2 regions of the Stenotrophomonas sp. X genome follow, and region 1 is predicted to be linked to the other one. Evidence: riboswitches for the same ligand, from Rfam matches in the RefSeq annotation. Region 1 holds a riboswitch; the other holds the start of a gene.
The links. A riboswitch is a leader RNA that binds a small molecule or an ion and turns the genes downstream of it on or off. The one in region 1 is predicted to bind thiamine pyrophosphate.
Positions count from the first base shown of each region.

Region 2: linked by a shared signal. The riboswitch ahead of thiC (phosphomethylpyrimidine synthase ThiC) and the one ahead of ACZ75I_RS00685 (TonB-dependent receptor) in region 1 are both predicted to bind thiamine pyrophosphate.

Region 1 is NZ_CM146756.1:153,317-157,513, reverse strand. It holds gene ACZ75I_RS00695 (glycine zipper 2TM domain-containing protein) at 440-847, shown strand; gene ACZ75I_RS00690 (phosphotransferase enzyme family protein) at 976-2,100, shown strand; TPP riboswitch at 2,199-2,294, shown strand; gene ACZ75I_RS00685 (TonB-dependent receptor) at 2,365-4,197, shown strand, end outside.
Region 2 is NZ_CM146756.1:3,504,266-3,508,462, reverse strand. It holds gene ACZ75I_RS16170 (BCCT family transporter) at 339-1,916, opposite strand; TPP riboswitch at 2,141-2,242, shown strand; gene thiC (phosphomethylpyrimidine synthase ThiC) at 2,325-4,169, shown strand.

The DNA.
Region 1 (4,197 bases):
ACAATGCGAGGTCGAAGGAATCGACCGGCGCATGTCCGGCCGCCAGCCGCGTCACCGTGGAGACGCGGGCCGCCAGCGGGCAGAGCCTGGCGCTTCGCCGCGGTGCGGTGCAGGGCGCGCCTGACGTGCTGCAGCCGCAGCAGGAGACCCCGCAGGAGCAGGCGCGGCAGGCCCAGAAAGCGATGGGCGTCGGACATGCCAACGCCTTGGCAGAGAAGGGAGGGGCCACCTCCGCGGCCCTTTTCCTTTCCGCCAGCTGAGCGGCCGCAGCCGCTTTCAGCCTTGCTTCATGCCGCCTGCCGCTAGATGAATGCGCAAGCCGCTCGGTGCACCAGGCAATGTTCCGGCAATGTTGTAACGCCAGCGTGGACATCACGGCAGCCGGGGCGCCCCGCGCCCTCCCTGCCCAGCGTGGCATGCACCTCACAGGAGAACGAACATGCTCAGTACTTCCACACTCAGCTTCCGTGGTCTGGCGATGGCTCTGGCGCTGGTTGCCGGTGTCGCCGTGGTCAGCGATGCCAGCGCGATGTCGAGGAAGGACAAGCGCACCCTGGTCGGCGCCGTGGTCGGTGGCGTGGCCGGCAACCTGCTCTCCAACGGTGATCCTGCCGCCACCGTCGGTGGTGCCGTGGCCGGCGGCGCGATCGGCAATCTGACCACCTCCGACCGCCGCGACCGTCGTTATTACGACAATCGCTACTACGACAACCGCTACGACCGCCGCTACGATCGTGGCTACTACCGCAGCGGTTACTACGATCGTGGCGACGACCGCCGCTGGCAGCGCGAGCGTTACTACGACAACCGCTACTACCACGACCGCGGTCGCCATCGCGGCTGGTAAGCGGCACGGCGGCGTTACCCTGCCGATGGCAGAGACGGGCGGGTCGATGACCCGCCCGTTTGCGTTGGCCGCGCGCATGACGTTGAATGCGCAGCCTTGGATGTGACTTTCCCCTCTCGGGCTGCGGCATGACGTCTTCCTCCCACCGCGTGCAGGGCCTCAACAACGACGAGGTCGCTGCCGACTGGCCACCGATCAGCGCGGCGGACATCGCGTGGTTGCGGCAGTGCTATCCGCAGCTGCACAGCGGCAGCCAACCGCGCTGGCACAGCCCGCGACCGCTGTCGGCTGCCGCCATCGTCGATGGCACGCGCGGCGCGGTGTTCATCAAGCGCCATCACCACAGCGTGCGCAACGCGGCCTGCCTGGAAGAAGAACACCGCTTCATCGCCCATCTCGACGCTGCTGGCGTGCCGGTGGCACAGGTGCTGGCAGCGACCGATGGTCACACCGCGGTCGAACACGGCGAATGGACGTTTGAACTGCACGACGTCGGCGTAGGCGACGACCTGTACCGCGACGCGGTGTCGTGGTCGCTGCTGACCGATGTCGCGCAGGCCCGCGAAGCCGGACGCACACTCGCACAGCTGCACCGCGCCGCCGCCAGCTACCACGCGCCCCAGCGCAGCACCCATCTGCTGGTGGCGCGCGACGACCTGATCCGCGCCGACGATCCGATCGCCGCAATCAAGGCAGGACTGCACGCGCGCCCCGGCCTGGCCCGCTATCTCGCGCGCATTCCGTGGGAAGCGCAGCTGCAGCACGACGTGCTGCCGTGGCACACGGGCCTGGCCGAGCGCCTGCGCGACGAACCACGGCTGTGGGCGCACAACGACTGGCATGTCTCCAACCTGCTCTGGCGCGACGGGCAGGTCAGCACCGTGCTGGATTTCGGCCTGGCCTCGCCCACCAGCGCACTGTTCGACCTGGCCACCGCCATCGAGCGCAACGCCGTGGCATGGCTGGAGCTGGCGCGCGGCATGGAGGCCGTGCGCGTCGATATCGCGCTGGCGTTGCTCGATGGCTACCGCGAGGTGCTGCCGCTGTCGGCGGCACGCGTGCACCTGCTGGCCGACCTGCTGCCGATGGTGCATTTCGACTTCGCACTGTCCGAAGTGGAGTATTTCGAGGGCGTCACCGGCTCGACCGCCAATGCCGACGTGGCGTGGCAGCCCTTCATGCTTGGCCATCCGGCGTGGTTCCATACCGCCCCGGGGCAGGCACTGCTGCAGGCCCTGCACGCCGCCGCGTGATCCGGTTGACACAGCGTTGGGGTCAGATCCCTTTCCGCAGGAAAGGGATCTGACCCTGGGTGGCGCTCGCAAATCCGTACCATTTGTAGTGAAATGGTCACCTGAAGCGGGGGTGCCTGGATCTGCCAGGCTGAGAGAGTCCCTTGGAACCTGATCCGGTTTGCACCGGCGTAGGGAGCTTTGAGCCGCAGCCACACCCCCGTCATGGGTCAGTGCACCTGCGCGCCGTCGCTTCGTCTCCCTTGTTGTCCGAAGACGAACCGAATGAACCGCTGCCTGCGCCCCACCCTGCTCTCCCTCGCCCTCTGCGCTGCGCTGCCACTGCACGCCAGCGAGGCCGAGGCATCCCCTGATGCGGCTGCCACCGGCGCCGAGCGCTCGCCGACCGAACTGGCGGCGGTGCGCGTGCAGGCCGGCAAGCCGAAGGCCGATACCTCGCGCGTGAACGCCTTCGGTGGCGGTTCGTGGAAGGACACGCCGGCTTCGGTGAACGTGCTCGAGCGCGACTATCTCGACCGCCGCCAGCTACGTTCGCTGTCCGAGCTGGCCAGCAATGATGCCTCGCTGGGTGATGCCTATGCGCCGGTGGGCTACTACCAGAACATCGCCATCCGCGGCTTCGCCCTGGACGCCGCCACCGGCTACCGCTTCAACGGCCTGTCCATCGCCGGCGAACAACGCCTGGCGCTGGAGAACGTGCAGTCGGTGGAGATCCTCAAGGGTGAAGCCGGGCTGGCGGCAGGGGTGATGGCGCCGGGCGGCATCGTCAACTACATCGGCAAGCGCCCGGCCGAAGTGCGCACCGCCACGCTCGGCACCGATTCGGAAGGCTCGCGCTACGTCGCCGTCGATGTCGGCCACTGGATCACCCCGCGCTTCGGCCTGCGCCTGAATGCCGCATGGGATTCCAGCAATTCCTACGTCGAGCATGCCGATGGCCGCCGCAACTTCTACTCGCTGGCCGCCGACTGGCTGATCGGCGAGCGCGGCAAGCTGGAAGTGGATGCCAACTATCAGACCAGCTCGCAGCGCTCGGTGTCCGGCTACCAGCTGCTGGGCGCGCGTGACCTGCCGCGCGGTGTCGACCGCGAGCATCTGCTCGGCTACCAGCCGTGGCAGCGCCCGGTGGATATCGCCAGCACCAACATCACCGCGCTGCATACTTACGACTTCAACGACGCCTGGCAATCACGTGTATCGGTGGGCCATAGCCGTTCGGTGATCGACGACAACGTCGCCTTCGCCTACGGCTGCTACTACGCCACGCAGTGCGCCGACGGCAGCGTGCCGGGCAATTATTTCGCGCCGAACGGCGACTATGACGTCTACGACTACCGCAGCCCGGACGACACCCGCCAAAACCAGCAGGCCCGTGCCGAACTGCGTGGCCGCTTCGAGACCGGCAGTATCGGCCACCAGCTGACCCTCGGTGCCGACTACTTCCGCCGCACCGTGGACAGGCGCCCGAGCGTCAACGAGTACGTCGGCACCAGCAACATTCACGACGCACCGGTGCCGGTGTTCGCGCCGTCGCCGAAGATGCCGGGCCCGTCCGCACGTCGCCTGGACAGTCGCCAGACCGCGTTCTTCGCGCTGGACCGGATGAGCTTTGGTGACGACTGGCAGTGGCTGGCCGGTGGCCGCTTCGTGCGCCTGGACGAGCGCGCCTACGACAAGCGCGGCATCCCGCAGCGGCACAGCCGCCTGTCGCGCTTCCTGCCACAGACTGCGGTGGTGTGGAAAGCCACCGACCAGCTCAACGCCTACGCCAGTTACGTGCGCGGCATTTCGCTGGGCCAGGAAGCGCCGTTCTGGACCAGCAACGCTGACACCTTCCTGCCGTCGGTACAGTCGCGCCAGCTGGAAGTGGGCGTGAAGTACGTGCCGGTCGAGGCGTTGACGCTGGGCGCAGCCGTGTTCCGCATTTCGCAGCCGTACCAGTACGCCAAGCCGGACAACAGCGACGTGGGTTACACCTTCGTCGAGGAAGGCACGCAGACCCACACCGGCCTGGAGCTGACCGCCAACGGCCAGCTGACGGACGCATTGCAGATCGTGGCCAGTGCCAGCGTGCTGCAGGCGCGCGCGCGCGACACC
Region 2 (4,197 bases), 940 kb from region 1:
AAAGGCAACAGCAACAGCCGCGCGCTGTGGGTTGTGGGCGGATCCGTTTTCCGAAGGAAAACGGATCCGCCCCCTTCTTGTTTTCCGATACACCTGATCCACGCATGGCGTGGATCTACTGCCGTCACCGGGAAATCGTCGGAGGCGGGGAGGGGGCAGATGGCGGGACCGTCCACGGCATGGATGCCGTGGCCGAGCCTACAGGGACGTACTTGCGGCGTGTCCCGCCATCTGCCCCCTCCCCGCCAAGCAAGCAGAAGCCCAGAGCCGCCTTGGCTTCTGCACTTGCACTTGCACTTGCTTGAAAAAGCGGTGCAGCCGCAGGCTGCAAAACACGCTCAATCCTGATCGTGCGCGCGTGCGGCCTCGGCCTGCGTCTCCTCCTGCGCCGCCATCTCGCGTGCGATCCACGCATCGATCATGTGCCGCTGGCGCTGCGCCTGCCGCCGCTCGCGCGTGTACTCCTGGTCGAGCACGCGGTACAGCGACACCATCACCAGCACCATCAGCAGCGCAAATGGCAACGCCGCGATGGTGATCATTCCCTGAAGCGCCTCCAGACCACCCGCAAGCAGCAACGCACCCGCGATCAACGCGATGCCCACACCCCACGCGATCTTGTGCCTGCGCGGTGGCTCGCCCGCATCGTCGGTGGACATCGTGGCCAGTACCAGCACTGCGGAATCGGCCGAAGTCACGAAGAAGATCATCAACAACACTAGTGCGATGCTCGACAGCAGCAACGGCAGGGGAAGGCTGTCGAAGAGGGTGAACAGCACCGTCTCGTAGCCGTTGCCCAGTGCCTGCACCAGGTCTGCGTGGCCGAAGATCTGCGACCAGATCGCGGTACCACCGAAGACCGAGAACCAGAAGAAGCCCAACAGGGTTGGCGCAAGTACGACTCCCACCACGAACTCGCGCACGCTGCGGCCACGTGAGATGCGCGCGATGAACGAACCGACGAACGGTGCCCAGGAAATCCACCAGGCCCAGTAGAAGATCGTCCAGTCAGCCACCCAGGTGCTGGACGAGAACGGCGACATGCGCAGGCTCATGGTCACCAGCTGGTTGAGATAGGAGCCCAGCGTGGTGGTGAAGGTATTGAAGATGGCGCCGGTCGGGCCAAGCACCAGTACTAGTGCGAGCAGCAATGCTGCCAGCGCCAGGTTGACGTTGGACAGCCATTTCATGCCCCGCCCAACGCCACTGAGTGTGGATGCCATGTACAGCACGAATGCCACTGCGATGATGGTCAGCTGCAGCGGTACCCCCGCCTGAACACCGAAAACGCGCTCCACGCCGGCCGCGATCTGCACCGTGCCGAAGCCGAGTGCGGTTGCCACGCCGACTGCGGTGGCCACCACCGCAGAGATGTTGACCACCTTTCCGGCCCAGCCGCGATGGTGACGGCCAATGATCGGCTGCAGCATGTCGCTGATCTGACCACCACCTTGGCGATTGAACTGGAACCAAGCCATTGCCAGTCCGATCAGGGCATAGATAGCCCACGGGTGCAGGCCCCAATGGAAGAACACATAGCGCATGGCAGCACGCGCGGCGTCCATGCTCTCTGGCGTCAATCCTTCGGGCGGTTTGCTGAAATGCGAGATCGGCTCGGCTGCGCCCCAGAACACCAGGCCGATACCCATGCCGGCGGCGAACAGCATCGACATCCAGCTGGCCCGCGAGAACTCCGGCTCGGCGTCTTCGCCGCCGATGCGCAGGTTGCCGAAGCGACCGAAGGCCAGGTACATCAGGAATACCAGAGCCAGGAACACGACCAGCAGGTACAGCCAGCCGATGCCGCGGATGAGCTCGCCGAGGATGCTCTGCACCACGGTATTGAAGGGGCCGGGTGCAATACCGGCAAGCAGCACCAGCAGCAGAACCAGTGCGATGGAAACGCGAAACACCATGAAGGAGCTTCTCCGATCAAGGGATTGAGGGGAGCGAGCAGAGCTTGCAGCGAAGGGCCGGCGGCATGCAGCGCGAACCGGGCAGGGGCCGCGTCGGCGGCGAAGGAAGCATCGGTCGCTGGAGCGCGACGGACGTGCACGTTACTGAACGCGACGTCATGGTTCTGTTAACGAATATCGATTGGGGGCAACTCCGGAGGCGGGCGGTCTATGCTCTAATGCACGCCAAGAAGCGGGGGTACCGCGGCCATGTGGCCACGGTTGAGACAGTCCCTTGGAACCTGATCCGGCTCATACCGGCGTAGGGAAGCTTTGCAATGCAGCCATTCCCGGACTCCGCCCATGGAGCGTCCGGGCGCGGTCGCAGTGCGCCGCCGCTTCGTCCCTGACCTTCCTGGACGATGCCCGATGAACGCACAGCTCTCCGCCCTGCAGCAACAGGCCCAGCAACTCTCCGAATCCGTGACCCGGCCCATTCCCGGCTCGCGCAAGATCCACGTGCCCGGTTCGCGCCCGGATCTGCAGGTGCCGATGCGGGAGATCGCGTTGACCCGCACCCCGACGCTGTTCGGCGGCGAAGAGAATGCGCCGGTCACGGTCTACGACACGTCCGGCCCCTACACCGATCCGGGCGTGCGTATCGATCTGTCCGCCGGTCTGCCGGCACTGCGTCGCGGCTGGGTGGAGGAACGTGGCGATACCGAGCAGCTCGAAGGCCTGAGTTCGTCGTTCGGGCGTGATCGCGAGCACGACCCCAAGCTCGCTGCCGTGCGCTTCCCCGCACGCAGCCTGCCGCGCCGTGCACGGGCAGGCGCGAACGTCACCCAGATGCACTACGCGCGCCGCGGCATCATCACCCCGGAAATGGAATTCGTTGCCATCCGCGAGAACCAGCGGCTGGAAGCGATCCGCGATGCGGGCCTGCTGCAGCAGCACCCGGGCGAGGCGTTCGGCGCCTCGATCCAGAAGATCATCACGCCGGAGTTCGTGCGGGATGAAATCGCGCGCGGCCGCGCGGTGCTGCCCAACAACATCAACCATCCGGAAAGCGAGCCGATGATCATCGGCCGCAACTTCCTGACCAAGATCAATGCCAACATCGGCAACAGCGCCGTTTCCTCGGGAATCGCCGAGGAGGTAGAGAAACTGGTGTGGGCGATCCGCTGGGGCGGTGACACCGTGATGGACCTGTCCACCGGCAAGCACATCCATGAAACCCGCGAGTGGATCATCCGCAACTCGCCGGTGGCGATCGGTACGGTGCCGATCTACCAGGCGTTGGAGAAGGTCGATGGCCGCGCCGAAGCACTGACCTGGGAGATCTTCCGCGATACGCTGATCGAGCAGGCCGAGCAGGGTGTGGACTACTTCACCATCCACGCCGGCGTGCTGCTGCGCTACGTGCCACTCACCGCCAAGCGGGTGACCGGCATCGTCAGCCGCGGGGGCTCGATCATGGCCAAGTGGTGCCTGGCGCATCACAAGGAGAATTTCCTCTACACGCATTTCGAAGAGATCTGCGAAATCATGAAGGCCTACGACGTGACCTTCTCGCTGGGCGATGGCCTGCGCCCGGGTTGCATCGCCGATGCCAACGACGCCGCGCAGTTCGGTGAGTTGGAAACGCTGGGCGAGCTGACGAAGATTGCCTGGAAGCACGACGTGCAGACCATGATCGAGGGCCCCGGCCACGTGCCGATGCAGCTGATCAAGGAGAACATGGACAAGCAGCTGCGTGAGTGCGGCGAGGCGCCTTTCTATACGCTGGGGCCGTTGACCACCGATATCGCACCGGGCTACGACCACATCACCAGCGCGATCGGCGCGGCGATGATCGGGTGGTTCGGCACGGCCATGCTCTGTTACGTGACGCCGAAGGAGCATCTCGGCCTGCCCAATCGCCAGGACGTGCGCGACGGCATCATGGCTTATCGCATTGCCGCGCATGCAGCCGACCTGGCCAAGGGCCATCCGGGCGCGCAGGTTCGCGACAACGCGTTGAGCAAGGCGCGCTTCGAGTTCCGCTGGGAAGACCAGTTCCACCTTGGCCTGGATCCGGAGAAGGCCAAGGAGTTCCATGACGAGACGCTGCCGAAGGATGCGCACAAGCTGGCCCACTTCTGCTCGATGTGCGGCCCGCACTTCTGTTCGATGAAGATCACCCAGGATGTGCGTGACTACGCCGAGGCCGGCATGAAGGAGAAGTCGGAGGAGTTCCGCGCGGCTGGCGCAGAGGTCTACCAGCAGGGATGACGAGTAGCCGGGTGCCGGCCGCTGGCCG